Regions from separate parts of the Metabacillus mesotrionivorans genome, predicted to be linked through region 3. Evidence: riboswitches for the same ligand, from Rfam matches in the RefSeq annotation. Region 3 holds a riboswitch; each other region holds the start of a gene.
The links. A riboswitch is a leader RNA that binds a small molecule or an ion and turns the genes downstream of it on or off. The one in region 3 is predicted to bind S-adenosylmethionine.
Positions count from the first base shown of each region.

Region 1: it holds a riboswitch for S-adenosylmethionine, as region 3 does, so the genes downstream of both, ACTSEZ_RS00925 (methionine biosynthesis PLP-dependent protein) here and ACTSEZ_RS11015 (O-acetylhomoserine aminocarboxypropyltransferase/cysteine synthase family protein) in region 3, are expected to answer to the same signal.
Region 2: it holds a riboswitch for S-adenosylmethionine, as region 3 does, so the genes downstream of both, ACTSEZ_RS19330 (LLM class flavin-dependent oxidoreductase) here and ACTSEZ_RS11015 (O-acetylhomoserine aminocarboxypropyltransferase/cysteine synthase family protein) in region 3, are expected to answer to the same signal.

Region 1 covers NZ_JBQMFF010000001.1:197,449-207,125, reverse strand. The annotation lists gene ACTSEZ_RS00960 (helix-turn-helix transcriptional regulator) at 1-145, shown strand, start outside; gene ACTSEZ_RS00955 (type 1 glutamine amidotransferase family protein) at 220-852, shown strand; gene ACTSEZ_RS00950 (Type 1 glutamine amidotransferase-like domain-containing protein) at 1,042-1,704, opposite strand; gene ACTSEZ_RS00945 (DUF948 domain-containing protein) at 1,897-2,271, opposite strand; gene ACTSEZ_RS00940 (threonine synthase) at 2,352-3,566, opposite strand; gene ACTSEZ_RS00935 (hypothetical protein) at 3,659-3,937, opposite strand; gene metC (cystathionine beta-lyase) at 4,136-5,323, opposite strand; gene ACTSEZ_RS00925 (methionine biosynthesis PLP-dependent protein) at 5,310-6,434, opposite strand; SAM riboswitch class I at 6,566-6,689, opposite strand; gene ACTSEZ_RS00920 (carbohydrate ABC transporter permease) at 6,769-7,578, opposite strand; gene ACTSEZ_RS00915 (carbohydrate ABC transporter permease) at 7,596-8,471, opposite strand; gene ACTSEZ_RS00910 (ABC transporter substrate-binding protein) at 8,531-9,677, opposite strand, start outside.
Region 2 covers NZ_JBQMFF010000011.1:16,965-26,641, reverse strand. The annotation lists gene ACTSEZ_RS19350 (hypothetical protein) at 1-284, shown strand, start outside; gene uptA (undecaprenyl phosphate transporter UptA) at 415-1,014, shown strand; gene ACTSEZ_RS19340 (class I SAM-dependent methyltransferase) at 1,102-1,860, shown strand; gene ACTSEZ_RS19335 (hypothetical protein) at 1,989-2,369, shown strand; gene ACTSEZ_RS19330 (LLM class flavin-dependent oxidoreductase) at 2,646-3,701, opposite strand; SAM riboswitch class I at 3,779-3,885, opposite strand; gene ACTSEZ_RS19325 (thioredoxin family protein) at 3,943-4,263, opposite strand; gene ACTSEZ_RS19320 (D-alanine--D-alanine ligase) at 4,541-5,626, shown strand; gene ACTSEZ_RS19315 (UDP-N-acetylmuramoyl-tripeptide--D-alanyl-D-alanine ligase) at 5,718-7,085, shown strand; gene ACTSEZ_RS19310 (alpha/beta hydrolase) at 7,402-8,109, shown strand; gene cshA (degradosome RNA helicase CshA) at 8,263-9,677, shown strand, end outside.
Region 3 covers NZ_JBQMFF010000003.1:216,070-225,746, reverse strand. The annotation lists gene ACTSEZ_RS11060 (3-hydroxyacyl-CoA dehydrogenase/enoyl-CoA hydratase family protein) at 120-2,504, shown strand; gene ACTSEZ_RS11055 (acetyl-CoA C-acetyltransferase) at 2,519-3,694, shown strand; gene ACTSEZ_RS11050 (acyl-CoA dehydrogenase FadE) at 3,729-5,513, shown strand; gene ACTSEZ_RS11045 (arsenate reductase family protein) at 5,684-6,040, shown strand; gene gcvH (glycine cleavage system protein GcvH) at 6,108-6,491, shown strand; gene ACTSEZ_RS11035 (YusG family protein) at 6,545-6,787, shown strand; gene ACTSEZ_RS11030 (toprim domain-containing protein) at 6,919-7,266, shown strand; gene ACTSEZ_RS11025 (thioredoxin family protein) at 7,287-7,595, shown strand; gene ACTSEZ_RS11020 (hypothetical protein) at 7,748-8,068, shown strand; SAM riboswitch class I at 8,143-8,254, shown strand; gene ACTSEZ_RS11015 (O-acetylhomoserine aminocarboxypropyltransferase/cysteine synthase family protein) at 8,322-9,638, shown strand.

The DNA of each region.
Region 1 (9,677 bases), on a different contig from region 3:
TCTTCTTGAAAAAGATGTAATACATACCTATGTACCTTATTTCCTTTTACCTTACAATAAATCGATTAAAGTTATTGAGCCAATAAGCCTTAAGGAGAGACTTATTGAAGTTCTGTCGGAATTAATAGATTTTCATCAAGTATGATAACTTCCCTGACGCTACCTGTCAGGGAAGTTATTTTATAATTGCTCTATCAATTGTGATTGGAGTGTTATTGGATGCAAACAAAAAAAGCTTTTCTATATGTATTTAATACAATGTCGGACTGGGAATATGGATATTTAATGGCTGAACTAAACTCAGGAAGATATTTCAAAAAAGATTTAGCACCTTTAAAAGTAATGACAGTAGGAGCTAATAAAGAAATGATTACTACTATGGGAGGCCTGAGCATAAAACCAGATATTTCCCTTGTTGAATGTACTCTTGAGAGTAAAGATCTTTTAATTTTACCAGGAGGGACTACTTGGAGTGAAGAAATTCATCAGCCTATCTTGGAAAGAATTGGCCAGGCTTTAAAGCTTGGCACGATTGTTGCTGCAATTTGTGGAGCAACTGATGCCCTTGCGAATATGGGATACTTAGATACTAGAAAGCATACAAGTAATAACTTAGACTATACTAAAATGACATGTCCTAACTATAAAGGAGAAAAGTTATATGAGTTGGGATCTGCGGCATCTGATGCGAATTTAGTTACTGCATCAGGAATAGCTCCTCTGGAATTTGCAATGGAAGTACTGAAAAAAATAGATGTATTTACACCAGATGCATTACATTCATGGTATAGCCTAAATAAGACTCATAAACCTGAATACTTCTTCCAGTTAATGAATTCAATAAATAAATGAAGGAACTGAAAAGCTCAATTTCTCTATTTTTCTTTTTTCACCGTATCAGGGTGACTAATGGCAGTATAAAATAACCCCACAATTAGCAGGACTTTGTTAGCAGCAAAGTCCTGCTAATTCATATGCGATATAAGATTTTCAAGCCTTTGATGACTGGAAGTTAATTTCAAGAACTTTCTTCCCCACCTACTAGAACTGCTTCCAATTCCCTTCAGAAATAACTTCTGCTTTTCCGTCAATCACTTTAATAGCGGTCTGATCGTCAATTGCATATGCCGGCCCCTTGATTCCTGCTGCCCATTTTTCTGCAGCAGCCATGGTGTTGCCCGGCAGCATCTCGTGGTCCAGATGGGGAAACATGGCGAAATCAGCCAGGCCCAGCGTTTCATCGCTTCCAGAGGGCGGAGTCCAGCCCACGAAATACTCTCCGATCTCAGGTGCCATCACCATGCTCCCGGCGCTCATTCCCACATAAACGCCGTTAAGCGACGGCAAGAGGTCTGCAAGCCCGGATTGCCGCATCCAATGGCACAGGTAGAGCGCGTCGCCTCCGGACACTAGCAGGACATCCGTCTCCTGAACGAGCGGCACCCAGCGGTCTTTATCAATGCTCGGCAGCGAGGTGAGCTCCAGCACTCCTACAGATTTCCAGCCCAAATTAACCATAGGATTTCCCGGTTTCCCTGTAATAAATTCCCAGACTTTGACGCCGGGCCCGACCCAGGGGTGTCCGTACATAGCTGTAGGAATGCACAGGGCAGTGGAATCTGCGATCGGCTTGTCCAGCATGTCAACAAGGGCATTGTGTATACTCTTGTTCGTTACACCTCCAGATGTAAGCAGAAATTTCATACCTTCACTCCTTATCTTTTTGCATACTATTAAAGACTTCTATCCTTCAGATTTGAATTTTATGAATTATCTGTTTTTTATAATAATATCATATAAAACAAAAACAGCAGGCACTATTCTGCTAAGAATGTGCCTGCTGTTTTATGTGTCATTCCATTTCTCCCGCAGCCAAAAAGAAAGCTGAGGAAACGTTCATTTAAGCCTGATTTTCATCTCTCGGTTTGGCGGATCATCATTTTTCACAGGAGGAAGTCCGTATCCGTAGCCTGATGCCGCCTGTTTTACGGTATGGGTCACACTGTTCAGAACTTCTCCCATGTCCTGTGCGGATTCAAACAGCGGTTCCACTGTCTTCATCTTGCTTTTCACATCAACTGTAATCTGATTGGCAGACTGGATGAGTTCTTCTGCTTCCCCCGACAGATCATGGACCGCTTTTCTCACTTCCGCAAGCGTTTCGTTTGTCTCTTCAAGAGTCGTCATGCCCTTGCGGAGAGTCTGAATCAAATAGCCTACTAGAAAAATAAAGGCCAGCGCGGCTCCTGCAGCACTTACTTCAAAAATCATCTTGCACCTCCAAAACGGATTATGCACAAGACTGCCTGTACATTGCTACAGTATATGAACCTGTCTGATGGAGTAGAAGTTTAGAGTGAGAGCTTTTCGCCTATTTTCAGAACCGGCGCCTCTGCGCGTACCGTCTCCGGATATTTGATGCCCTGACCGGTGTTCAGGCAGACCACTTTCTTGTCTTCCTTGATCCATCCGCTCTCCTTCAATCTGCGGGCAGCTGCAAATGTTGCCGCACCTTCAGGGCAGATAAAGCATCCTTCAAGCTGTGCAGTCAGGGCTTGTTCTGCTTTAATTTGCTCTTCTGATACAGCTATGGCACTCCCGTTTGTTTCATAAATTCCCTTAAGAACGAGGAAATCACCGATTGCCTTCGGAACGTTAATGCCGAACGCATTCGTCTGCGAATTTTCCCAAAACTCAGATTCAGTTTTTCCTTCTTCAAAAGCTTTGACAATCGGCGCGCATCCCTCTGCCTGAACTGCAACAAGGCGAGGCATTTTATTTTTGCTGATCCAGCCCAGATCCTGCAGCTCCCGCATTGCTTTATAGATGCCAATGATGCCCACTCCCCCTCCTGTCGGATAAAGAATGACATCCGGCACCTCCCAGCCAAGCTGTTCGGCAATTTCATATCCCATTGTCTTTTTCCCTTCAATCCGGTACGGTTCCTTCAAAGTAGAGGCATCATAAAATCCCTGATCTTTCACAAGTTCCGCCACAACTTTTCCGGCATCGCTGATCAGTCCGTCAATTAGATGCAGATTCGCCCCTGAAATGGCGGTTTCTTTCCGTGTGATCATCGGCGCATCAAGCGGCATGATGACATATGGCTCCATACCCGCTCTGGCAGCATAAAGCGACCAGGCTGCACCTGCATTTCCGTTTGTCGGCATGGCAAAGGTCTTTACGCCAAGCTCCTTCGCTTTTGAAATTCCTACAGCCGCTCCCCTCGCCTTAAAGGAACCGGTCGGTATCAGCCCTTCATCCTTCATCAGCAGCTGAGTTAGACCGTACTCTGAACCAAGCCTGTCCATTTTCAAAAGAGGAGTCATTCCCTCGCCCATTGAAACCACATGTTTTGGATCCTCAACCGGCAGCAGTTCATGATATCTCCACAAACTGTTTTCCCGTCTGCTGATTTCTTCTTTTGTTAACATACTCTTCACTTGATCTAAATGGTAGCGCACCAAAAGAGGAGATCCGCATGTGCAAAGCTGCTGCACATCCTTAACTGAATACTCGGTCCCGCACTTCGGGCATTCCAAGTGTGAAACATAGCTGTAACTCATTCTGCATTCCCTCCAACTACTAGTAAAGACCCTCAACATCGAGTCAAGGGTCTTCCGTTTTTTTCGGTCTGCTTTATGTAAAAAAAGCAAGCTTACACCGGCGGAACGCGGTCAGCACTTGCCTTTTTTCTTCTGAAAACAAACCGGTTCATGAATTTGTAATTCAGTAAATTGAACCAGATCAGTGCATCCAGAATGAAGCTGCCGGTCGTATCCATCTCATCATTCCGCATTTTCACGTCGATAAACCAGCCGGTAAAATAGCTGCCGGCAAGCCAGAAGGCGTAATACGTGATAAATTTGCTGAATGTACCGTCAAAAGGAAGTGTTACAAATTCAACGAATGCAGTTAATCCTGTAAAGAAAACCAAGAATGAAGCTCCCAGCAGAAAGAAAATCCTGAACAAAAACCCTAAACAGCCCACACATTTTCCCACCTTTCCCTAAAACTATATCATTCTTTCAAAGATGGAAAAATGTGTTTTCTCTGTTTTTTCAGATGTTTTTCTTTCATTCGAGGCCATATAATCTTCTCTGAAAACCGTCTGCTGCAAGCGTCATGTTTTCTATTAAGCTCTTAATTTATTCTCCACAGCACTCGCCGGCAGTTTTGCAAGCGCCTGTTCAAAATCTTTGATCAGGTCATCCGCATTTTCCAGCCCGACGCTGATGCGGAGAAGTCCGTCCGTTATTCCGCGGCGCTCACGTTCTTCTTTTGGCATCGCTGCGTGGGACATTCTGGCCGGATAGGACAGAATGGACTCGACCGCTCCAAGGCTTACCGCAAATACCGGGAGCTCAACATTTTTAACGAGCGTGCGGACGGCATCCTCGTTTGCCAGTGTGAAAGACAGGACAGCCCCGGGACCATCTGCCTGATACCGCTGAATCGAGTGCCCCGGATGAAAGGTGAGTCCCGGGTAGTAGACGTTCCGGATCGCTTTATGACGGGATAAATAGGCTGCAAGTTTTCGTGCAGACTCGCTGGACTGCTGCAGCCTTACGTTCAATGTTTTCATGCCCCTGAGGACGAGCCAGCAGTCCTGGACACCGAGTACGGCCCCAAATGCGTTCTGCAGCTTTTGAACCCTCTCCGCAAGCTCTTCTCCTTTTACAACGGCAAGGCCTGCAAGGACGTCGCTGTGTCCGGCAAGGAATTTCGTTGCGCTGTGAAGGACGATGTCGACGCCGAGTTCAATCGGCCGCTGCAGGGCTGGAGTCAAAAACGTATTATCTAAAAACGTCAGGCATCCGTTTGCCTTTGCAAGCTTTGTAATTCCGCGGATATCCGTAATTTTCAACAAAGGATTGGACGGTGTTTCAACGTAAATGACTTTTGTATTCGGCCTGATATGAGAGGCCACTTCATGCAGATCGGTCATGTCAACAAAGCTGTACTCGATGCCGAATCTGCTGAGCACGTCTGTGATGATCCGGTACGTTCCGCCGTACACATCCTCTGTAATCAGGACGTGGTCGCCTTTTGACAGGAGCAAAAAACAGGTGGAGATTGCTGCCATCCCGGATGCAAAAGCAAAGCCTCTCGTTCCGCCTTCAAGTTCAGTGATGGCCTGCTCGAGTGTTTCCCGGGTCGGATTGCCTGAACGCCCGTAGTCGAATTTGCCGTAATCGTCAAAATCAAACTGGTGAAACGTTGATGAATGATGGATGGGAACGCTGACCGCCCCTGTGTCTTTCTGCGCCTTATGACTGTTGTGAAGCAGTTTCGTCTCGAATGTCCACTTACCGCTGCTCAACTTTATCTGCCTCCTTCATAAGTTCAAATGCCTGAACCAGATCCCGCTCCAGATCACCTGCGTGTTCAATTCCGACTGAAAAGCGCAGGAGGCGGTTGCATACGCCATTTGCTGCTCTGATCTCTTCAGGAATATCCATATGTGTCTGTGTGGCCGGATATGTGATAAAGCTCTCCACGCCTCCGAGGCTCTCTGCGAATGTTATCGTCTTCAGAGCTTTTAAAAACGGGTTGACCCACTCTTCCTTTTGAAGCCTGAACGAAAGCATTCCGCCTTTACCCGGATACAAAACATCTGTTACTTCGGATTGGCTCTCCAAAAATGCCGCAAGCTGTCCTGCATTTTTTTCATGCTGATTCATCCTTAAAGCAAGTGTCTTCATCCCGCGGATCAAAAGCCATGAATCAAACGGGGAGAGCACTCCGCCTATTGCATTATGATGCTGTGCGAGCTCTTCGCACAGCTCTTTGCCTTTTGCGACGACAAGGCCTGCAAGTACATCGTTATGTCCGCCCAAATATTTGGTTGCACTGTGAATGACAATATCGGCTCCGTCTAAAATCGGCTTCTGCAGAATCGGCGTGTAGAACGTATTATCAACTATCAGCAGCAAATTGTGTTCCCGTGCAATTTCGGCTATGTCGCTGACCTCTGTTTCCTGCATCAAAGGATTTGTCGGAGTCTCCAGAAAAATCGCCTTTGTGCGTTCATTGATCAGCTGCTGCGTACAGTCCCCGTCTTTAAAATCTGCGTAATGGAAAACGAGGCCGTATTTGCGCCATTCCCGTTCAAACAAGCGGTATGTTCCGCCGTACAAATCGGAGGAGACAATCAGTTCATCCCCGCTTTTAAACAGGGCCATCAGCGTCTGAATGGCCGCCATTCCCGAACTGAACGCATATCCCTGATCGCCGTGCTCAAGATCTGCGATTGCTTGTTCTAAAATCGTTCTCGTCGGATTCCCCGTCCTGATGTAATCAAACCCTGTTGATTCACCGATTCCGTTATGTCTGTATGCTGTTGAAAAGTAGACGGGGGGATTTACCGTTCCCGTTATGTTTTCACTGCGATTCCCGATTTGCGCCAAAGTTGTTTCAATGCGTTCCGACATGTTTAAACACCATCCTGTTTGTCATTTCTTCTTTTTACACGCCCTGAACCGGGCTGTCTCGTATACATTGGAAAAATAAAAAGCGCCTTCCTCATATAAGAAGAAGACGCTGGTTCGGCAAAACTGGCTTCCTCTTATCTCCCAAGCATTCAAGCTTGCTGGAATTAGCACCTTGGTTCGATCAGGCATCCGCCTGATCTTTTCCGGTTGCTGAGGTTTCACAGGGCCAGAACCCTCCACCTCTCTGGATAAGAATAAATAGTATGAATTTTTTAAATGTTTTTATTACCTTACCTCACTTTTTTCATAAATGCAAGGGTTTGGGGCAAAAAACTCAGCCCTTCACTGAGCCTGCTGTCATTCCCGCAATAAAATATTTCTGAAGGAAGATGTAGGCGATAATCAGCGGCGCAGAGGCAATCATCACGCCGGTGAACAGCATCGGATAGTTTGTCATGTACTCCCCCTGGAATTCAAGCAGAGCAAGCGGCAAGGTTTTGTATTCATCTTTCGTGATAAAGAGGAGCGGATAAAGCAGGTCGTTCCAGTGCATCACGAACAGAAAAATGGCTGTTGCAGACAGCGATGGAAGCGAGAGCGGCAAGGCAATTTTGCGGTACATCAGCCAGTTCCCGGCGCCGTCAATGGATCCGGCTTCAAATAACGATTTCGGCAGAGTTTTCATGAATCCTGTGAGGATAAAAACAGCAACGGGCAAGGTAGCCGCAATGTTGACGATCATAAGCCCCACAAGACTGTTCGTCAGCTTCAGCTGAAAAATCAGCTGATAAAGCGGAATCATGTTCACCTGCGCAGGAATCATCATGCCAAGTGTAAAGAAACCGAACACAGCAGCGCTGAACACACCGCCGATTCGCGTGATGGCATAGGCGATCAGGCTTGCAAAAAACAGCGTCAGAAAGACGGATACAAGCGTGACAATCGAGCTGTTCTGAAAATAAAGGCCCATCGACTGCTCTTGAAAAATAGATATGTAATTTGACACCGAAAATCGTTCAGGCAGTCCGAGCACATTTTCATACATTTCAGCAATCGTTTTAAACGTTGTTAAAAAGATGGCGAAAATCGGAATGATGATAATGGCTGCGTATATTAATATGAGTCCGTACTTTGTTCCTTTCAACGTTCGTCACCCTTTCCTCAGTAGTCGACCCTGTTTGCGCGCAGTGCTTTAAACTGCACAAACGTAATCAGGGCAATGACGGCCATAAAAATAACGGATTCTGCCGATGCATAGCCGAATTTAAAGCTCCTGAATGCCGTTGTGTAAATCAGGGTTGCGATAATCTCCGTTGAATAGTTCGGACCTCCGCGCGTCATGGCAAAGATCAGATCGAACGCTTTAAAAGATTGGATTGTAGTGTAGGCCACAACGATGGTTGCTGCGGGAGCAACAAGCGGCCATGTTACTTTTTTGAACGTCTGCCATCTGCTTGCCCCTTCTATTTTAGCCACTTCGTAAAGATCGGCAGGAATACTTTGAAGACCGGCAACAAAAATGATAATCATCTGTCCAGTATGAAACCATACTTGCACGACAGCTATTGAAAAAATGGCGATTTTCTCATCACCCAGCCAGTTCTGTGCAAGGAAATCAAGCTGCAGCCCTGTAAGAATGGTTTTAAGGAGCCCAAGGTTTGGATCGTAAATAAACGACCAGATAAAGGCGACTGAAACAGAGGATAGAATCGTAGGAAAAAAGAACAGCGCCCTGAAAAAAACATTGGTCCTTGTGTTTTTAATCAGGAACAGGGCAAAGACAAGGGAAAACAGCGTTTGAAAGACAACGACAAACAGCATGAATTTTACGTTGTTTCCAAGTGCTTTTGCAAAAATAGAATCATTTGTCGCCAAATTAATGTAATTGGTCACTCCGACGAAATCAAAATCAGGGGATATGCCGTCCCAGTTGGTAAACGAGTAAAAGAAGGCGCTCAGTGTCGGGTAGATAAAAAAGATGCTGTACACAAGAATGCCGGGAGCCAGAAAGAACAGCAGTGATTTGTTATGTTTCAGCAATGAAAAGGCCTCCTTTCATGATGAGAAGAAGAGGGGCTTTCCCCCTCTTCTCCGGTTTACTTGCTTAAGTTCTGCTCAACGATTTTTTGTGCTTCTGCAGCTGCTTTTTCAGGATCTGTTCCTCCGATGACAGACTGTATGGACGCGATCACCGCTTTTTCAACATCTGCATTCGGAATCAGAAAGCGCGGTTGGAATCGGGTGTTCTTTTCCATCCAGACAGCTGTATCTTTCAGTTCTTCAGACTCATACGTGACATCTTTAAGTGTTACGTGCTGGCCGGTTTTATTCGCATATTCGCCTGCGTTTTCGGTTTCAGAAAGGAAGCTCACGAATTTTTTTGCAGCATCCTGCTTTTCTGACTTGCTGTTGACTGCAAGCATGAACGTGGTTGTGTGAACACCCTCGTATTTTGCTTCATTTTCAGCAACTGTGATTGGCGCAAGAAGCTGGAGCTTGATGTCCGGATTTTGCTGCTTGATGCCGGCCATAGCGTAAGATCCGCTTGCAAGCATTCCTGCTTTTTCCTGGGCCATCAGCGCAATGGCGCCGTCATGCTTTGTGCCGAGGGCTTCTTTAGCAATGTAGCCATTGTCAGTAAGCTCTTTAAATTGAGAAAGCGTCTTGACCCACCACTCATCTGTCAATTTTGCATCGCCGGCCATAAGCTTTGCAAAAATCTCTTCGTCCGGGGCATTGTTCATCATCATGCTGTTCATCAGCTGTCCGGGACCAATGTCAGCTCCAGGGAAGGCGATAGGGGTATAGCCGTTTTCTTTAAGAGTTTCGCAAAGAGCCAAAAACCCTTCCCAGTCTTTAGGAGGCTCAAGACCCAGCTCTTCGAAAATACCTGCATTATAGACAGGCTGGTTGTAGACAAGCTGCAGCGGAACGGCAAGCTGTTTGCCGTCTGCCTTTCCTGATTCTATAAGGTTTTCATTGTAATTTTGAACAAATTCCTCATTGGAAAGGTCAGCGAAAAAGCCTGCTTTTTTAATAATTTCAAATTGAGATCCCGGGAATGAAGTAAACACATCTCCCGTTGAACCGTCTCTGAGCAGCGTCTGTGCAGTAGACTGATATTCCTCAGATGGATAGACTGTCATGTTCACTTTGATTTTCGGATTCTCTTTTTCGAATTTGCTGATCAGTTCTTTGAAAACTTCAGCATCCTCCCCGCGCCAGTGAATAAAGCTGATTTCT
Region 2 (9,677 bases), on a different contig from region 3:
ATGTGGATACAGCCGTTTGTTTTTTCCTGCAGGCTATGTTTTTCATACTCGGCAGTATTTTTTACCGCTTTGGTCTCCTTGGAGGATATGCTGCCATCGGTCTTGCTGCCGTCCTGCTGTTCATTCCATCGGTTCGTGATGAATTCATAGCAGCGGTGTTCAAGTTATTGGGAGAACAGGCACTTGCGTATTACGGCGGTCTAATGGGAATTGGCGCTCTTCTTTTAGTCTTAGGGTGGTTCGTTCTCATAAAAGCAGGCGCCAAGTCGGTGATGACAAGATAAACAGAAAGCAGACCGTTGCCGGTTTGCTTTTTTCTGTTTTTAAGAGATTAGAGGAAGAGGAACAAGCATATATATGTGTGAAAGGCTTGGCCGCACAGGCTGCTGAAATATGAAAAGAAAAGGAGCCATTATGAAGGAGCTACTTTACACATTGCTTGAGATGCTTGCAGATCTTGGATATTACGGGATTGCGCTCGGTTTGATGATTGAAATCATTCCGAGTGAAATTGTGCTTGGCTACGGAGGATATTTGATCTCGCTCGGGCGGGTGGACTTTACAGGTGCTGTCGTCGCCGGCGTTGTTGGCGGAACACTAGCCCAGCTGTTTCTTTATTGGATGGGGTATTACGGAGGAAGGCCTTTTCTTGAGAGGTTTGGAAAATATCTTTTCATCAGCAGCCATCATCTGGATCTTTCGGAAAAATGGTTTGAAAAATACGGAGCGGGTGTTATTTTCACAGCAAGATTTATCCCTGTTGTCAGGCACGCCATCTCCATCCCTGCGGGGATTGGGAGAATGCCGCTCTGGAGATTCACCGTGTACACGGCTGCAGCCATGGTTCCCTGGACCATTTTCTTTTTATATATGGGCATTCAGCTTGGCACGAACTGGACGCAAATTAAAGAAGCCGCAGAGCCGTTTGTGCTGCCGATGATTCTCATTATGACACTTGTTGGTATTGGCTATTATTTAATGAAAAAAAATGAAGCAGGAGAAAAAAGAATTTAAGCGAATTAAACAAACGTTTGATTAAATGTATGTTCAATGCGTTTAGGGCTATTAATAATAGTAGAATGCGCGGCAAGGGGGATGTGAATGTTCAGCCAGTACAGCAAGCTAGCAACGGAAGTATACGATTTAGACAAGCCGGTGGGCCATTCCTTTGGAGATCTGGAGTTTTACAGAGAACGTCTGCGTGAAGTGAAGGGAAGAATCCTTGAGCCGGGTGCGGGTTCTGGAAGGGTGTATATTCCTTTGCTTGAGGACGGATTCGCAATTGAGGGCTTGGATACCTCGGCACATATGCTGGACTCATGCAGAAAACGCTGTGAGGAAAGAGGACTTCGTCCAGTGCTCACAGAAGCAAGCATGAGTGAATTTAAGCTTCCCGGCAAATTCGAGGCCATTATTTTGCCTGCGGGCACTTTTCTTTTAATTGAGGACAGAAGAGAATCTATCCATGCGCTGAAGAATTTTTATGACCATTTAACAGAGGGCGGCCGACTTATTCTGGATCTTGACCTGCAGCCGGAAAAACAGCTGAATCAAGTGTTTACAAGTACGTGGGAAACGCCCGATCAGCACATCATCACAATGGAGGCAAAGCAGGTTGAGTACAGCGTGCTTGAGCAGTATTCCGTCACCTATCTGAAGTATGAAAAGTGGAAAGACGGAAAGCTTTCAGAAACCGAGCTGCAGAGGTTTGCCATGAGATGGTACGGAGTGAAGGAATTTAAGCTGATTCTCGAACGCCTCGGCTTTACGGACATTGTCATTTCGGCGGATTATACATATGGAAAAGCACCGGAGCATGACCGGCAGACGATAACTTTTGAAGCTGTAAAACCGGAATAATGAAAAAGGAAGAGGGCTGAACAGAGATGGTTTGGCCCTTTCTTTGTGTGTGCTGAAAAAGAATTGACCATTTATCTTGTTGAAGAAGAAATGCAGGCGTTAAACGATCTGTTAAAGGATGTGGTCTATTGAAAAAAGCCGTTCTCATTGCTGGTGTCTTTTTAGCTTTGCTTGCGCTTGCTGCGTATGTGAATAAATGGTATTACCCTCCTGTTCCGATAAGCGGAATAACGGCAAAAGAAGCTATTGAAAGACTGAAAAACACGGATCGTAAAATAGTTGATATTGCTCCGGAAAACGGTCATGTCTGGTACATCACACGCACTGAAAATAAAGGTGTTTCCATTGCAGATAAATATGTTAAACAAATGCTTGCGGCCAATGGATGGAAATTCAAACGAAAAGACGGCAGCGGTTTGTTCTTCGAAAAAGATGGTGAAAGATTAATCGCTTCCACTCAAATGTGGACGAAAAAGTATGTACTTGTTAAAGTTCCGGATAATTGGTGATTTGGTGGTTTTTGCTGACAGGTGATTGATTAAAGTTTTTAGCCAATACCTCCAGAAAATTAAGTGGACTGAAGCGGAAGGCACTTGACTCCTGCGTGATGAAGAGGGCACTGGAGACCCCGCAAGCGCAGCGAGGAGGCTCCGCACTCCCCGCGGAAAGCAAGTGACTGGAGCGAAAGGGAACAGGTACTTTAAGTGCTAAATTAGAAATAACGCAAAAAACGCTTGGCAAATAAGATCCAAGCGTTTTTGTGCGCCTATTTATCTACTGACTTTTCAAAGCGAGAACGTACCTTGTTTCCGTTTCTTTTCTACAAGCGGCATGACCTGTGCTGAAAAACGCTCCATTTCTTCGAGCTGAGGGGAGAACTGAAGAAGCAGGAGATCAAGCCCAGCTTCTTCATACTCAAGGATCTTGTCAGCGATCTGCTCAGGAGTGCCAATCAGATTTGGACGCAGCCCGCGGTTTGAAACCGAGTAGTCATAGAGCTCAAGCTTTTGTTCAAGCTGGGATTTTGTTGTGAAGTCTTTGTATCCTGCATAGGCGGATGATTCTTTTACATTGGTTATCCGCTTCAGCTCCTGCTGCACTTCTTCTTCGGTATCCCGGCAGATGATATAGGCAGCCATTCCGAACGATTGGAATGGCTCTTTTTCGCGTGCTGCCCGCAGCTGTTTCATGCCGTCAATCTTCGTTTTGATTTCACCAGCCGTTCCCCCGTGCATCACATAGGCATCGCAATGCTCGGCAATCGTTTCTTTTCCGCGCGGGCTTTCTCCTCCTGCATAGAGAATCGGATTAGGCGTTTGCACCGGCTTAGGTGAAAGGCGGGCATTCATCAGGTCATAAAATTTTCCCTGATACGTAAACGTTTCTTTTTCCCAAAGCCCCTTCAGGACTTCAATAAATTCTTCCGTCCGGTCGTAGCGTGCGTCGTGCTCAGTAAAAATGCCGCCGTACTGCCGTGCCTCTTCCTCCCACCAGGCGGAAACAACGTTAAGCGTAAACCGTCCATTGCTGATGTGGTCAATGTTTGCTGCCATCTTTGCCGTGACGGCAGGATTGTGGAAGCCGGGTCTGACAGCTGTCATAATTTCAATTTTCTCCGTGACGGCGGCAAGAGCGGCAGCCGTTGTCCATGCTTCAAGCGAATCGTGCTCAGGTCCCTTTATGTCATTTAAGTAAAGCTCGGCGATAAGGGTGGTGTCATAGCCCCACTCCTCTGCTTTTTGGATTACCTCCTGTGCGTAGGCGTAAGTAGGAGGCATGTTTTCATCTTCAACATTTCTGAGCCATCCTCCGAAGATCGGCAGCCAAAAACCGTATTTCATTGCGGAATCCCCTCTCTCTGCATAAAAAAGCCCCTCTTGTTAGACAAGAGAGGCTGGTTCTGCTGTGCAAGTTCTAGCTCTCATCTCTCAAACAAACTGTTTGCTGGAATTGGCACGGTTTCTGCTGTCAGATCCGTTGCCGAGGCTTCAAAGGGCCATATCCCTCCACCTCTCTTGATAAGAAACGTATGAAATTAGTTGTATCATAAAATAATTTGATTAGTATGTCAATTCTAAAAAATCAGCCCAGCTTCTCCTGAAGGAACTCCGTCACCTGGTCAGGAGTCTTTGCATTCGCGCTGTGAAGATGCCCGAGCTTCTCCCCGTTTTTAAAAATCAGGATACTCGGAATCCCCATAACCTGATATTTTTCTGCGATTTCAGGGAATTCATCTTTATTGATTTCATACCACTCATATGAGGAATAAGATTCCATAATTTCGCCGATAAACATGTTCATTCTTGTACAGTCAGGGCACCAGTCTGCGAAAAATTTGATTAGCACCTCTTGATCTTGGGTAATTAATGTTTGGAACTGCTCTTCTGATGTAATTGGTTTCATGAATCAGACCTCCTTGCCCTTATTTTAATACAAAACGGGTGGTTTGCATGCAGGAAATGCCTGATGCCTGAAAAAAGGGCGGAGTAATTGCCGGTGAAAAACAGGATAAAGGCAAACATTCTTACATCCGCCTGCCTTACTGAAATTGGAAACGCCTTTAAAGGACGCAAATCGTGCCTTTGCCCGAATGTTATAAAGAAATCCATGATGGGCTATAACAATTTGGGCCGAAAGTGATAATATAGTAGAGATGAACTTTTCTTAGGGGGATATCCGCATGAAAATTAAAGTTGGATTATTATATGGAGGCAAGTCCGCAGAGCATCAGGTTTCCCTGCAGACGGCACTTGCTGTTATAAAAGCACTTGATACGAATAAATTTGATATACATCCAATCTACATTTCCGAAAAGGGCGAATGGTTCCGCGGCCCGCAGCTTACAGAGCCGGCTGCTTCACCTGCTGCCCTTCAGTTCAGCCAAAACGGCACAGCGGTTTCTCCGGTTGCGCTGAATGGGGATCTTTTCCCTGCAAAAGCGGATGAAACGAACGAACAAATTGATGTGGTGTTCCCGCTTCTTCACGGACCGAACGGCGAAGACGGCACTGTTCAGGGCATGCTTGAGCTTCTGAACCTTCCGTATGTCGGAAACGGTGTGCTTGCGTCTGCAGCAGGCATGGATAAAGTCATTATGAAAAATTTGTTTGCCCAGGCAGGACTTGAGCAGGCAAACTATGTTTCCTACATTAAGAGCGAGTGGAAAAAGGCGCCTGAAGAAGCTTATGATAAAGTGGAGCAGGAGCTTGGGTATCCATGTTTCGTCAAGCCTGCCAACCTTGGCTCAAGTGTCGGCATCAGCAAGTGCAAAGACCGCGCGTCACTTGAAAAAGCATTCGCGGAAGCATTTGATTATGACCGCAAAATCATTATTGAAGAAGGCATTATCGGACGCGAGATTGAAATCGGCGTCATCGGAAATGATGAGCCGATCTGTTCGGTTGTCGGTGAAGTTGCTCCTAAAAAAGAATTCTATGATTATAAAGCGAAATACGAAGACGGCGACACGGACATGATGATTCCTGCACAGGTTACGGAAGAGGAATATGACCTGATTAAAGAGCTTGCTATTAAGTCCTTTAAGGCAATCGACGGATCAGGACTTGTACGCGCAGACTTTTTCCTGACAGAAGACGGAAGAGCGCTGATCAACGAAGTAAACACAATGCCGGGCTTCACGCCATACAGCATGTTCCCGCTTCTTTGGAAGCATACAGGCGTTGAGTACCCTGAGCTTATCGGACGTCTTGTCGAGCTTGCTCTTGAGCGTCACGAAGGCAAGCAGCAAATTAAGCACACGTTTTAAGGAAAGCCTGGAAACACTATTCGTTAAAGAATAGTGTTTCTTATTCATTATGCAGAAGGCAGCTTACATACAAGAAGGGAGATTATAGATCATGATTAAACGTTCATTGCGCGACATTCAGACAATGGCGGGCGGATCAGGCCTTGCGCCACAGCATGAAAACACCATGATTCATGGCATTACAACGGATTCCAGAAAGATTGAGGCAGGTACACTGTTTGTACCGATAGCAGGCGAAAACTTCGACGGCCATCATTTCGCCGAAAAGGCTCTTGCTGACGGAGCGGCGGCCACTCTTTGGAACCGTTCAAAACCGAACCCTCCTTCAGGTGCTGTCATTCTGGTTGAAGACACATTGGAAGCTCTTCAAACCCTCGCAGGCAGCTACCTTGACCAGCTGAACCTGAAAGTTGTAGGCGTGACAGGAAGCAATGGAAAGACAACCACGAAAGATATGGTGGCAGCTTTACTTTCAACAACGTTCCGTGTCCACAAAACGCAGGGGAATTTCAACAATCATATCGGCATGCCGCTTACAATTCTCAGCATGACGGAAGATACAGAGGTAGCCGTGCTTGAAATGGGCATGAGCAATTTCGGGGAAATTGAACTTCTTTCGAATCTTGCCAAGCCGGATGCTGCGATCATTACCAACATCGGTGAATCACACATGATGAATCTCGGGTCAAGAGAGGGAATTGCAAAAGCCAAGCTTGAAATTGTCAGCGGCCTTAAACCTGAAGGTGTTCTGATTTACGACGGGGAAGAGCCTCTGCTTAAAGAGCGTATTGGGGACGCTTCATATAAGAAGATTTCATTCGGAGCATCTGCTGAAAACACGTATTCTCCCGAGGGAATCAGACACACAGAAAAAGGCACGTTTTTTACCATTCGCGGCCGCGGGGAAGAACTGTTCCTGCCTGTGCTTGGAAAGCATAATGTCGGCAATGCGCTCGCTGCCATAGCAGCAGCTGAATTCCTGGGTGTGACAGAAGAAAAGATCAGCAAAGGGCTGAAGGATATTCAAATGACGGGCATGCGCCTGGAATTGACGAAAACAGAAGGCGGTCTTGCTGTCATCAATGATGCCTATAATGCAAGCCCGACATCCATGAAAGCTGCCATTAGGCTTGCAGGCGATATGGACGGATACAGCCGGAAAATTCTTGTTCTTGGAGATATTCTTGAGCTGGGGGATGACATGCAGGTTCAATTTCACCGTGAGGTTGGCGAAACAATCGATGCAGCCGAAACGCATCATCTTTTCACATACGGAAAGCTCGGGGCAGAAATAGCCGAAGGTGCAAGGAAGAACCTCGATGGCGGAATGATTCACGTTTATCAGGATAAGCAGGAGCTTATTAAAGACCTTAAGCAAACGGCCAAAGCGGGAGACCTTGTTCTTGTAAAAGCTTCGCGCGGAATGAAGCTTGAAGAGGTTGTTCAGGCTCTTCTCTAGTAATGAAATAAAGCAGCCGGTCCTTCTTTTGATCTGTCAGAGAAACACGAAAAGAAAGAGGGAAGGACCTTGGTCCATTACGTTCAGAAAATAAATGGAGAGATAACGAGTACGACAAGTCCGACCCCGATGGAATACGGCGTAAGCTCACTTACAACTTCATATGCACTGTTTTTTAATGCGGTCATGATGAACGCTCCTTTTTGTTTTGAAATATAGTAACCCAGGGTACTTTTTATATACCCGGGTTCTTTTTTTTCAATCCTCTTATTTTTAAAACCCGGTATAAAAATATGTTCATTCGGGAGAGAGTGATATGAAAGGATGCCTTTGTATACATGGATTTACTGGAGCTCCTTATGAAGTGGAGCCTCTCGTCAGCTACCTGCAGCAACGGACGGACTGGGTGCTGAAGTCGCCGACGCTTCCGGGCCACGGTGAAACGCCGAGCCTGAAGGGGATTGAATTCAGCGAATGGATTGCGCATGCTGAAAATGAGCTCAGGGATTTGCTTGAAGAATGTTCCGAGGTCTATATCATAGGCTTTTCAATGGGCGGCTTGATCGCAGCGTATTTGGCCTCGAGGTATCCGGTTGAAAAGCTTGTGCTTCTCAGCGCAGCTGCGCATTACTTAAATCCGCGCCAGATGCTGCTTGATGTAAAAGGGCTGATTGCAGATGCCATCCGGGGAGAAGGCGCAAAGAATGACCTTTTTATCAGATACAGAAAAAAAGTGATGGAAACGCCGATTGCTGCAGCTCTGCAATTCAGAAAGCTCGTCAGGTATATTAGACCATTATTGGAGAAAATAACTATACCTGTACTGATTGTTCAGGGAGAATGTGACGGAATTGTGCCTGTCAAAAGCGCTGTTTATATTTATGAAAAAGTCCGTTCAAGGCAGAAGGAGCTTTGCTTTATGCCGTGTTCAAAGCATCTGATCTGCCACGGGGAAGAGTTTCCCGAGCTTGCAGAAGTGATAGAAAATTTCTTAACGGCACAGACTAAGACAAGTGTGAAATAATACGCCTTGTTGTAAAAGTATATAAAAAGTGATATGATTGAATTTAAGTGTTTACGGGCTTTTATAAGCTAACGTTTTGCCCGATGGGGCGTTTTTTGTTTCACCATACATGAAAGTCTGTGAAGCTATAAGGATTAAAAGGAGTAGAACAAATTGACAATTACGTTTCAAGAACTAGGTATCAGCCCATTATTAATGGACGCCATTAACCGCATGGGGTTTGAAGAAGCTACACCAATTCAGGCACAAACGATTCCGCTTGGGCTTCAAAATAAAGATGTAATCGGCCAGGCGCAAACAGGTACAGGGAAAACAGCTGCATTCGGTATTCCTCTTATTGAAAAGATCGACGTTAAACAAGATAAGATTCAGGGAATCATCATTGCACCGACCCGCGAACTTGCTATCCAGGTATCAGAAGAGCTTTACAAAATCGGTTCATCAAAACGCGTACGTGTACTTCCGATCTACGGTGGACAGGACATTAACCGCCAGATCCGCTCATTGAAGAAATTCCCTCACATCATCGTTGGAACTCCAGGCCGTCTTATTGACCATATTAACCGTAAAACATTGAAATTATCTGATGTTCAGAGTGTTGTTATGGACGAAGCGGACGAAATGCTGAACATGGGATTCATCGAAGACATTGAGAACATTCTTTCAAATGTGCCATCAGAGCACCAGACTTTGCTTTTCTCAGCTACAATGCCTGATCCGATCAGACGCATTGCTGAAAAGTTCATGACGAATCCTGAGATCGTAAAAGTAAAAGCGAAAGAAATGACTGTTACAAACATTCAGCAATTCTTCATCGAAGTACAGGAGAAGAAAAAGTTTGATGTGCTTACACGTCTTCTTGACATCCAGTCACCTGAACTTGCGATTGTTTTCGGACGCACAAAACGCAGAGTAGATGAGCTTTCTGAAGCATTAATGCTAAGAGGCTATGCAGCTGAAGGAATTCACGGCGACCTTACTCAAGCTAAGCGTATGTCTGCATTGCGCAAATTCAAAGAAGGTGCGATTGAAGTTCTTGTAGCAACAGACGTTGCTGCTCGCGGACTTGACATCTCTGGTGTCACTCACGTTTACAACTTCGACGTTCCTCAAGATCCTGAAAGCTATGTACACCGTATCGGCCGTACTGGACGTGCAGGTAAAACAGGAGCTGCGATGACATTCGTAACGCCAAGAGAACAGGATATGCTGAAAATCATCGAGCGCACAACGAAGCGCAAAATGGACCGCATGAAGGCTCCTACTCTAGATGAGGCTCTTGAAGGCCAGCAATCTGTATCTGTTGATAAAATCCGTCAGGCAATCGCTGACAACAACTTATCATTCTACAAGCGCACAGCTGAAGCTTTGCTTGAAGAATTTGATCAAGTTTCTGTTCTTGCAGCAGCGATCAAGCTTATGACGAAAGAGCCGAACCAGACTCCGGTTAACCTGACTGAAGAATCTCCGCTTTACATGAAGCGCGGAGGCGGCAAACGCTCATCTTCTTCAAGCAACCGCAGCGGCGGCGGCAGAAGAGACGGCCAGCGTCCTTACAACAAGAACAA
Region 3 (9,677 bases):
TGTGTTGAACAAATTTTCTAAATCTTTTATATTAATAGATAGAGGGAAGATTTCCCGGATATTTTTTTCATCAAAAAATGAATGAGCATTCATTCAAAGCGACTAAAGGGGGAGCATTCATGAACCAGCGTATTAGAAAAGCGGCAGTTCTCGGATCCGGAGTCATGGGTTCAGGCATTGCTGCACACTTGGCAAATATCGGAATCCCTGTTCTATTGCTTGATATTGTACCGCGCACGCTGACTGACAGCGAAGAGAAGAAAGGTCTGACTCTGCAGGATGCAGCTGTAAGAAACCGCATCTCATCAGAAGCTGTACAAAAGCTTCTCAAGCAAAAGCCGGCACCGCTTACTGCAAAAGGAAATCTGGCTTTAATCGAAGCGGGTAACTTCGATGATGACATGCACAGACTCGCTGAAGTGGATTGGATTATTGAAGTAGTCGTTGAAAATCTTGAAGTGAAGAAAAAAGTCTTTACGCAAGTAGATCAATATAGAAAACAAGGCAGCATTGTCAGCTCAAATACATCAGGTATTTCAGTAGAAGCGATGTCAGAAGGGCGTTCTGATGATTTCCGGAAGCATTTCCTCGGAACTCACTTTTTCAACCCGCCGCGCTACCTGAAACTGCTCGAAATCATCCCGACAAAAGCAACATCGCCCGAGATTCTATCCTTTATGAAAACGTTCGGGGAAGATGTTCTTGGAAAAGGAGTAGTTGAAGCAAAGGACACTCCAAATTTCATTGCCAACAGAATTGGAACATACGGCCTCCTTGTTACCGTTAAGGAACTGCAAAAGGGCGGATACAGTGTAGGTGAAGTGGATTCCGTAACAGGTCCTCTTATCGGCCGGCCAAAAAGCGCAACTTTCAGAACGCTTGATGTTGTAGGACTTGATACTTTTGCACATGTTGCAAAGAACGTTTACGACCAAGTGGACGGCGAAGAGAAAGACGTATTCGACATTCCTGAATTTATGAAAAAGATGCTTGAGAACGGCTGGCTCGGAAGCAAATCAGGCCAGGGATTCTTCAAAAAAGAAGGAAAAGAGATTCTCGAGCTGAATCCAGAGACCCTGGAGTATCAAGAACGGAAGAAGCTGAAGGCTCAGAGCATCGAGGCTGCAAAACAGATCAAGGGTTCAGCGGCAAAAATGAAAGCGCTTATCTATTCAGGCGACAGAGCAGGAACGCTTCTATGGAATATTACAAGCCCTACTCTTCTCTATTCTGCTGAACTTCTCGGCAATATTGCAGATGACATCCTTGCCATCGATGAAGCAATGAAATGGGGATTCGGCTGGCAGTACGGCCCTTTTGAAACATGGGACAGTATCGGTCTTTCAAAATCAGTTGAAAAAATGGAGGCTGAAGGAAAAACGGTTCCGGCCTGGATCAAAGACATGCTTGAGAGAGGCTTCACTTCTTTCTATAAAAAAGAAGACGGTGTTTCTTACTATTACCATGATGGCGATTACAGACGCATTGAGACGAACGAAAAAGTCATCAATCTCAAGGACTTAAAAGAGAAAAAAGGCGTCATTAAGAAAAACAGCGGAGCAAGTTTGGTGGATCTTGGCGACGGAGTAGCGCTGCTTGAGTTCCATTCACCGAATAACGCGATCGGTCTAGATATTATCCAGATGATTAATTTTGCCGTGGATGAAGTTGAAAAGAACTTTAAAGGGCTTGTCATCGGCAATCAGGGCAAAAATTTCTGCGTCGGTGCGAACCTTGCCATGATCCTGATGGAAGCTCAGGATGACAACTACTTTGAAGTTGACATGGTTGTCCGCCACTTCCAGCAGGCTATGATGAAAATCAAATACAGTCCAAAGCCGGTCGTTGCTGCTCCATTTGGCATGTCACTTGGCGGAGGAGCCGAAATCTGTCTTCCGTCTGCAAGCATTCAGGCATCAAGCGAAACGTACATGGGACTTGTTGAAGCCGGCGTAGGCCTGATCCCGGGCGGCGGAGGCAATAAAGAGCTTTACATTAAACTTCTCAACAGCGTTCCAAAAGGCGTCGATTTCGATCTGCAGAACGTAGCCAATAAAGTATTTGAAACGATTGCAACAGCTAAAGTTTCTTCTTCTGCAGCTGAAGCAAAAGAAAACTTCTTTATGAATGAAAAAGATTCTGTAAGCTTCAATGGGGATCACCTCATTTATGATGCAAAGCAGAAAGTTCTGCAGCTGTCTGATAACGGCTATAAGGCACCTGTACGCAAAAAGGTACCTGTCGTAGGCGAGACAGGTTATGCTGCCCTTCTTCTTGGAGCACAATCCATGCTTCAGTCAGGATATATTTCAGAGCACGATTTGAAAATTGCCCAAAAGCTCGCCTATGTCATTGCGGGAGGCAAAGTGCCATTTGGCACGGAAGTAGATGAACAGTACTTACTTGATCTTGAAAGAGAGGCGTTCCTGAGTCTCGTGAAGGAAGGCAAATCTCAGCAAAGAATGCAGCACATGCTTGTAAAAGGAAAACCATTACGTAACTAGGAGGGTGCACTGTCATGAGAGAAGCGGTCATTGTAGCAGGTGCCAGAACACCTGTCGGAAGAGCAAAAAAAGGGTCACTAGCAGCCGTAAGACCAGATGATCTTGGAGCGCTAGTCGTAAAAGAGACACTTAAGCGTGCTGGCGGATACGAAGGAAATATTGATGATCTGATCATTGGATGTGCGATGCCTGAAGCAGAGCAGGGGCTGAACCTTGCACGAAACATCGGCGCGCTTGCGGGATTGCCGTATACAGTACCGGCAATTACAGTCAACCGCTACTGTTCGTCCGGTCTTCAAAGTATTGCTTACGCAGCGGAAAAAATCATGCTTGGCCACTCGGATACAGCCATTGCAGGCGGAGCCGAATCAATGAGCATGGTGCCGATGATGGGCCACGTTGTCCGTCCGAATGCAGTGCTTGCTGAAAGTGCGCCTGAGTATTACATGGGAATGGGCCATACGGCAGAGCAGGTAGCTGTAAAATACGGAGTCAGCCGCGAAGAGCAGGATGCCTTTGCAGTAAGAAGCCATGAAAAAGCGGCAAGAGCTATTGCAGAGGGCAAGTTTGACGATGAAATCGTACCTGTAGAGGTTACACAGAGAAGTGTTGGAGCAGATCATAAGCTCCGCGAAAAGACGTTCCAGTTCTCAAAAGACGAGGGTGTCCGTCCTGGAACGACTATGCAGATTCTCTCAACATTAAGACCTGCATTCAATGTGAAAGGATCCGTTACAGCAGGAAATTCCTCGCAGACGAGCGACGGTGCTGCTGCTGTAATGGTCATGGACCGTGAAAAAGCGGATGCGCTTGGACTGGAGTCACTCGTGAAATTCCGCTCCTTTGCAGTAGGCGGAGTTCCTCCTGAAGTAATGGGAATCGGCCCGATCGAAGCCATTCCTCGTGCACTGAAAGCTGCAGGTTTAAGCCTGTCTGATATTGGACTTTTTGAATTAAATGAAGCATTTGCTTCACAGTCTATTCAAGTCATAAGAGCTCTTGGGATCGATGAAGAGAAAGTGAATGTCAATGGAGGAGCAATTGCGCTCGGTCATCCGCTTGGGTGTACGGGAGCTAAATTAACCCTTTCCCTTATTCACGAAATGAAGCGCCGCGGCGAGCAATTCGGAGTTGTCACAATGTGCATCGGCGGCGGAATGGGTGCAGCTGGAGTATTTGAATTAGTGTAAGGCTTAAAAAATCAGGAAAATGGGGGAACAAGCAATGTCAAAAACAACTGAAAATCTAATCAAGGGCGGAAGCTTTTTACTTGATGATGTGACATTTGAAAGTGTTTTTACGCCAGAGGATTTCACAGATGAGCATAAAATGATTGCCAAAACGACGGAGGATTTCGTCGTAAATGATGTACTTCCTCAACTTGAAGATATTGAGAATCACCAGTTTGATAAGTCTGTCAAACTATTGAAGCAGGCAGGCGACCTTGGCCTTCTAGGTGCTGACGTACCTGAAGAATACGGCGGCCTAGGCCTTGATAAAATCAGCTCTGCGCTGATTACTGAAAAATTTGCCCGTGCAGGAAGCTTCTCTCTTTCATACGGTGCGCATGTCGGTATCGGATCTCTGCCAATCGTTCTTTTCGGAAGCGAAGAGCAAAAGCAGCAGTACCTTCCAGATCTAGCATCAGGTCAGCGCATTGCAGCCTATGCACTGACTGAACCGGGATCAGGCTCAGATGCCCTTGGTGCCAGAACGACGGCAAAGCTTAACGCAGAAGGCACGCATTATGTATTGAACGGTGAAAAACAGTGGATCACAAACTCCGGCTTTGCAGATGTGTTTGTTGTGTATGCAAAGGTTGACGGCGAGCATTTCTCGGCATTTATCGTAGAAAAAGAATACCCTGGAGTATCAACCGGTCCGGAAGAAAAGAAAATGGGAATCAAAGGTTCATCTACAAGAACGCTTATTTTAGAAGATGCGCTTGTTCCTAAAGAAAATCTTCTTGGAGACCTTGGAAAAGGCCACGTTATTGCCTTTAACATTCTAAACATCGGACGCTATAAGCTTGCTGTCGGAACAATCGGCGGATCTAAACGCATTATTGACGTATCTGTTGAATATGCCAACCAGCGCCAGCAGTTCAAAACGCCAATCAGCAGCTTTTCGCTCATCCAGGAAAAACTGGCAAACATGGCTTCAAAAACATATGCAATGGAAAGCTCAGTGTACCGTACAGTTGGATTATTTGAAGACCGCATGAGCCGCCTGACTCCTGAGGAAGTCAAGGACGGAAAAGAAGTTGCTGCATCTATTGCAGAGTATGCGATTGAGTGTTCACTGAATAAAGTCCTCGGTTCTGAAACGCTTGACTATGTCGTTGATGAAGGCGTTCAGATTCACGGCGGCTACGGCTTCATGGCTGAGTACGAAGTAGAAAGAGCATACCGCGACTCACGTATTAACCGTATTTTTGAAGGGACGAATGAAATCAACCGTCTTCTCGTTCCCGGCACATATTTAAGAAAAGCAATGAAGGGTGAACTGCCGCTTCTTCAAAAAGCACAGGCTCTTCAGGAAGAGTTAATGATGCTTATGCCAGAAGAACCGGGAGACGGCGTTCTGGAGCAAGAAAAGCATCTTCTGAAAAATGCAAAGAAAATCGGTTTAATGATTGCTGGACTTGCTGCTCAGAAATACGGCCAGTCCCTGCAGAAGGAACAGGAAGTTTTAGTGAACATTGCTGATATCGTGAGCAGTGTATACGCTATGGAATCTGCCATCCTCCGCACGGAAAAGGCAATCAACAAGTATGGCGAAGCAAAGAGTGCTCAAAAACTTCTTTACACGCAAGTGTATTGCCAGGAAGCATTCAACGAAATTGAAGCGCATGCTAAAGAATCGCTTGTTGCGATTGAACAGGGAGACACTCTCCGCATGATGATCTCTGCATTAAGAAAATTCACGCGCCACACGCCGATCAATGTTATTGCCAAAAAGCGCGAAATCGCTGCTGCACTGATCGAAGAGAACGGATACCGCGCGTAATAAATACCTTTCAAAAAGGCCTTTTTCAAAAGAAAAGGTCTTTTTGATGATTTTTGCGGAAAAAAAGGCCAAGATAATAGATGGCAGAATGACGATGCTTGTCATTATGCTTGTCAAAAAGAATGTGGTAAAATAATGTTGTTCAATTACGGTTGCAGGTGGTGAAAAGAGTGGCGCTTAAATATTACTGGTATCCGAAATGCGGGACATGCCGGAAAGCAAAAAAGTGGTTAGAAGATCACCATTTGCAGGCACAAGAAATACATATTGTCGAAAATCCGCCGTCAAAAGAAGAGCTGAAATCAATGCTTGATTCAAGCGGCTTGGAGATCAAAAAATTCTTTAACACAAGCGGTCAGAAATACCGTGAGCTTGGCCTGAAGGATAAATTATCCTCCATGTCCGAAGATGAACTTCTTGGACTTCTGGCATCTGACGGCATGCTGATTAAACGCCCGCTGACAACGGACGGAAGCAAGACAACTGTCGGATTTAAAGAAGATCAGTTTAAAGAAACCTGGCTATAGAAGTAGAAGACTTACCCTTTTAGTCTTTTTACAAATAAAACACGATAATCAGTTGGAGGTAGAAAACATGAACACACCAAAAGAACTTCGCTACTCTGAAGAACACGAGTGGGTTAAAGTTGAAGGCGATAAAGTACGCATCGGGATTACGGACTTTGCACAATCAGAGCTTGGAGATATTGTGTTTGTTGAACTTCCTGAAGTAGGCGACGAAATTAAAGCAGACGAGCCATTCGGCAGCGTTGAGTCTGTAAAAACAGTATCTGAGCTGTATGCGCCAATCAGCGGAACAGTTGTTGAAATTAATGAAGACCTTGATGACAGCCCTGAATTTGTCAATGATTCTCCATATGAAAAAGCCTGGATGATTGTCATTGAGCCAAGCAATGCAGGTGATGTAGACAACTTGATGACAGCTGAGCAATACGAAGAAATGACAAACGAAGACTGATAATCCATTCACCTTCTGGACACCCTAAACAGTAAAAAGGAGGGTGTTTCAGCATGTCATTTGAAAAGAAACGGCTGGATATTACAGACCGCGTCACCGGCAGATTTGAAGGCGGGCAAATGAATCTGTTTTTTGAAAAAGAGCAAATCGGCTCGATGTCACTTGGCCCGGACGGTCAGGTGTCGTTGAAAAATGGATATGAAGAAGAAAATCATTCCTTTTTTCAGTATGCAGACGTTCTATCTAAACAAGATGAGAAGTATGTCGATTGTGACGAAGAAAACGGCTGGTGCTGATGACTTGGCAGTGGAATGTTCCACTGCCTTTTCCTGTTGTTCCGGCCTGTTTTTAAGGTCAGAAGGAAACAACCTCATGCGTTTCGAATAGGTTATAGATAACATATACTCTAACTGAATAGGTGATGGCGATGTCTGCAATTGAGGTTGAAAAAGTCATAATTGTTGAAGGAACATCTGATAAGCGAAAAGTATTAAATGTTGTCAACGAACCGGTTGAAATTATTTGTACAAATGGCACAATCAGTCTGACACGGCTTGATGAAATGGTGGATGAACTGTTCAGCCGTGATGTTTATGTGCTTGTGGATTCTGATGATTCCGGGGATCGCCTGAGAAAACAGTTCAAACGTGAATTTCCCGAGGCTGCGCATTTGTTTATCGACAAAATGTACAGGGAAGTTGCCACTGCACCTGATCAGCATGTCGCAGCTGTGCTGCTGAGTGCAAACATTGATGTGCATGCGAAATACTTATAAAGGGAGTTTGTGAAAAGGCAATGATTGAATGCAATGAAGAGCAGGTAAGCAGACTCGCAGAGAGGGATACTGCCATTCTTTATTTATATACACCCTTTTGCGGAACATGTCAGCTCGCTAAAAAGATGCTGACAGTAGTTGAGGCGATGCTGCCTGCCCTTGAAATAAAGATGGCCAACCTGAATTATCTTCCGAAGCAGGCGTCTGCCTGGGAAATCGAAAGTGTTCCCTGCCTGCTTATTTTTGAAAAAGGAAGATTGATCAGCAAAACGTATGCCTTTCATTCTGTCGAACATCTCTATCAAATATTGAAAGAATATGCCGCCTGATGAGGGCGGCATTTGACATATTTCTTGGGAAATAGAAAAAGAAAAGATTTTGTCTTACTGAGGCAAGGAATATGTCGAAGCTTTCTAAAAGGGAAAAGTGTGGAAAAATAGAATTTCTCCTATAACCACTTGAACGGAAATGGGGAGAAACAATGGATCTGACCTTTTTTGCCGAAAAAATGAATAATGCCCGTTTTATACAGCCGCTGCTTCCAAACGAAAACGTAAGAATTGAGTTCTGGGTTAAAAACCTCAATCAAAAATCCACTCTCGTTCTGCAAAAAGGCAACTGTCATGTAAGCAGTGATGATGAACTCTTTCATGTGCAGATTGTTGGGGAAGAAAGGCATTTTCAAGATTGCTTTCATTCGCCAATCAGGCTTTTGCAGCTTGTAAAACTTGGAGCTATGGAGGCTAAAGGCTCATTCAGAAATATACTTCGAGTAGAGTCACTCATTCAGCTCTGCAAATAATTTTCTAAAAATTCAAACGAATAATTGACTTAAGAAGAAATAAAATGATACAATCCCAATAGGAATAATAAGAAATCTTATCAAGAGCGGTGGAGGGGCCTGGCCCTGTGAAGCCCGGCAACCGGATACAGCGAGTAAATCACGGTGCCAATTCCAGCAGAGTGGATATGCTCTGAAAGATAAGAAGACCGGGATGCGCGCCTCTTCTTTGAAGGGGTTTTTTATTTTTTTAATTTAGGAGGAGAAATGAATCATGACTCGAAAAAAGTACCGTTTGGAGACCGTCAACATTCATGGAGGGCTAAAGCCTGATCCTGGAACAGGCGCCAGATCTGTTCCGATTTATCAGTCTAATGCATACGTTTTTAATGACACTGAGCACGCTTCAAACTTATTTGCATTAAAAGAACAGGGGTACATTTATACGCGTATACATAATCCGACTTCCTCCGTCCTTGAGGAGCGCATCGCTGAACTTGAAGGCGGTGTCGGAAGTCTTGCGGTAGCAAGCGGTATGGCAGCCATCACCCTCTCGATTCTGAATATTGCCGGTGCCGGGGATGAAATCGTGTCCGCATCGAGTCTCTACGGGGGAACCTATAATCTTTTCCAGACGACCTTGCCTAAATACGGCATTGAAACTACATTTGTTAATCCGGAGAACCCGGAAAATTTCAGAAGCGCGATTACAGAAAAAACGAAGGCGATTTTTGCCGAGACAATCGGCAACCCGAGTCTTCAAGTGCTGGATATAGAAGCCGTTGCAAAAATTGCACATGAGGCCGGCATTCCGCTGATTGTAGATAATACATTCGCCACGCCGTATTTGTGCCGCCCGCTCGAACACGGGGCTGATATTGTTGTTCATTCTGCGACGAAGTGGCTGCTTGGAAATGGCACAACGCTTGGCGGCGTCATTGTAGATGGAGGGAAATTTGACTGGAACAGCAGAAAGTTCCCGGGTTTCACCACACCTGACCCAAGCTATCATAACCTGGTTTACGCAGAAGCCCTTCCGGAAGCGGCTTATATTGTAAAAGCCAGAGTGCAGCTGCTGAGAGATCTTGGTCCTGCACTCAGCCCGTTTAATGCTTTTCAATTTAACCTCGGTCTTGAAACGCTGCATGTCAGAATGAAAGAGCATATCTCGAATACGAGGAAGGTTGTATACTATCTGAATGGACATCCTGCAGTTAAATGGGTTCTCTATCCTGAAGATTCAAAGCATCCGGACCGGGCACTTGCTGAGAAATACTTGCCGGAGGGAGCTGGTGCAGTCGTGGTGTTCGGCATTGAAGGCGGACGCGAAGCAGGGGCTAAAGTGATCAACTCTGCGGAGCTGTGGTCACACGTTGCAAATGTAGGGGATGCAAAGAGCCTCATCATTCATCCGGCAAGCACGACACATCAGCAGCTCGACGCTGACGGCCTGAGAAAATCAGGCGTAACAGAGGATTTAATCAGGCTCTCTGTTGGCATTGAACATATAGACGATCTGCTCGAAGACTTGGAGCAGGCAATTGAAAAGGCTGTCGGCATAAGGTCACTGACAGAATCGACAGCACGATAAGACAAGGTTATCCTCGTCCAGCTCCAGCGCCTAAATCCT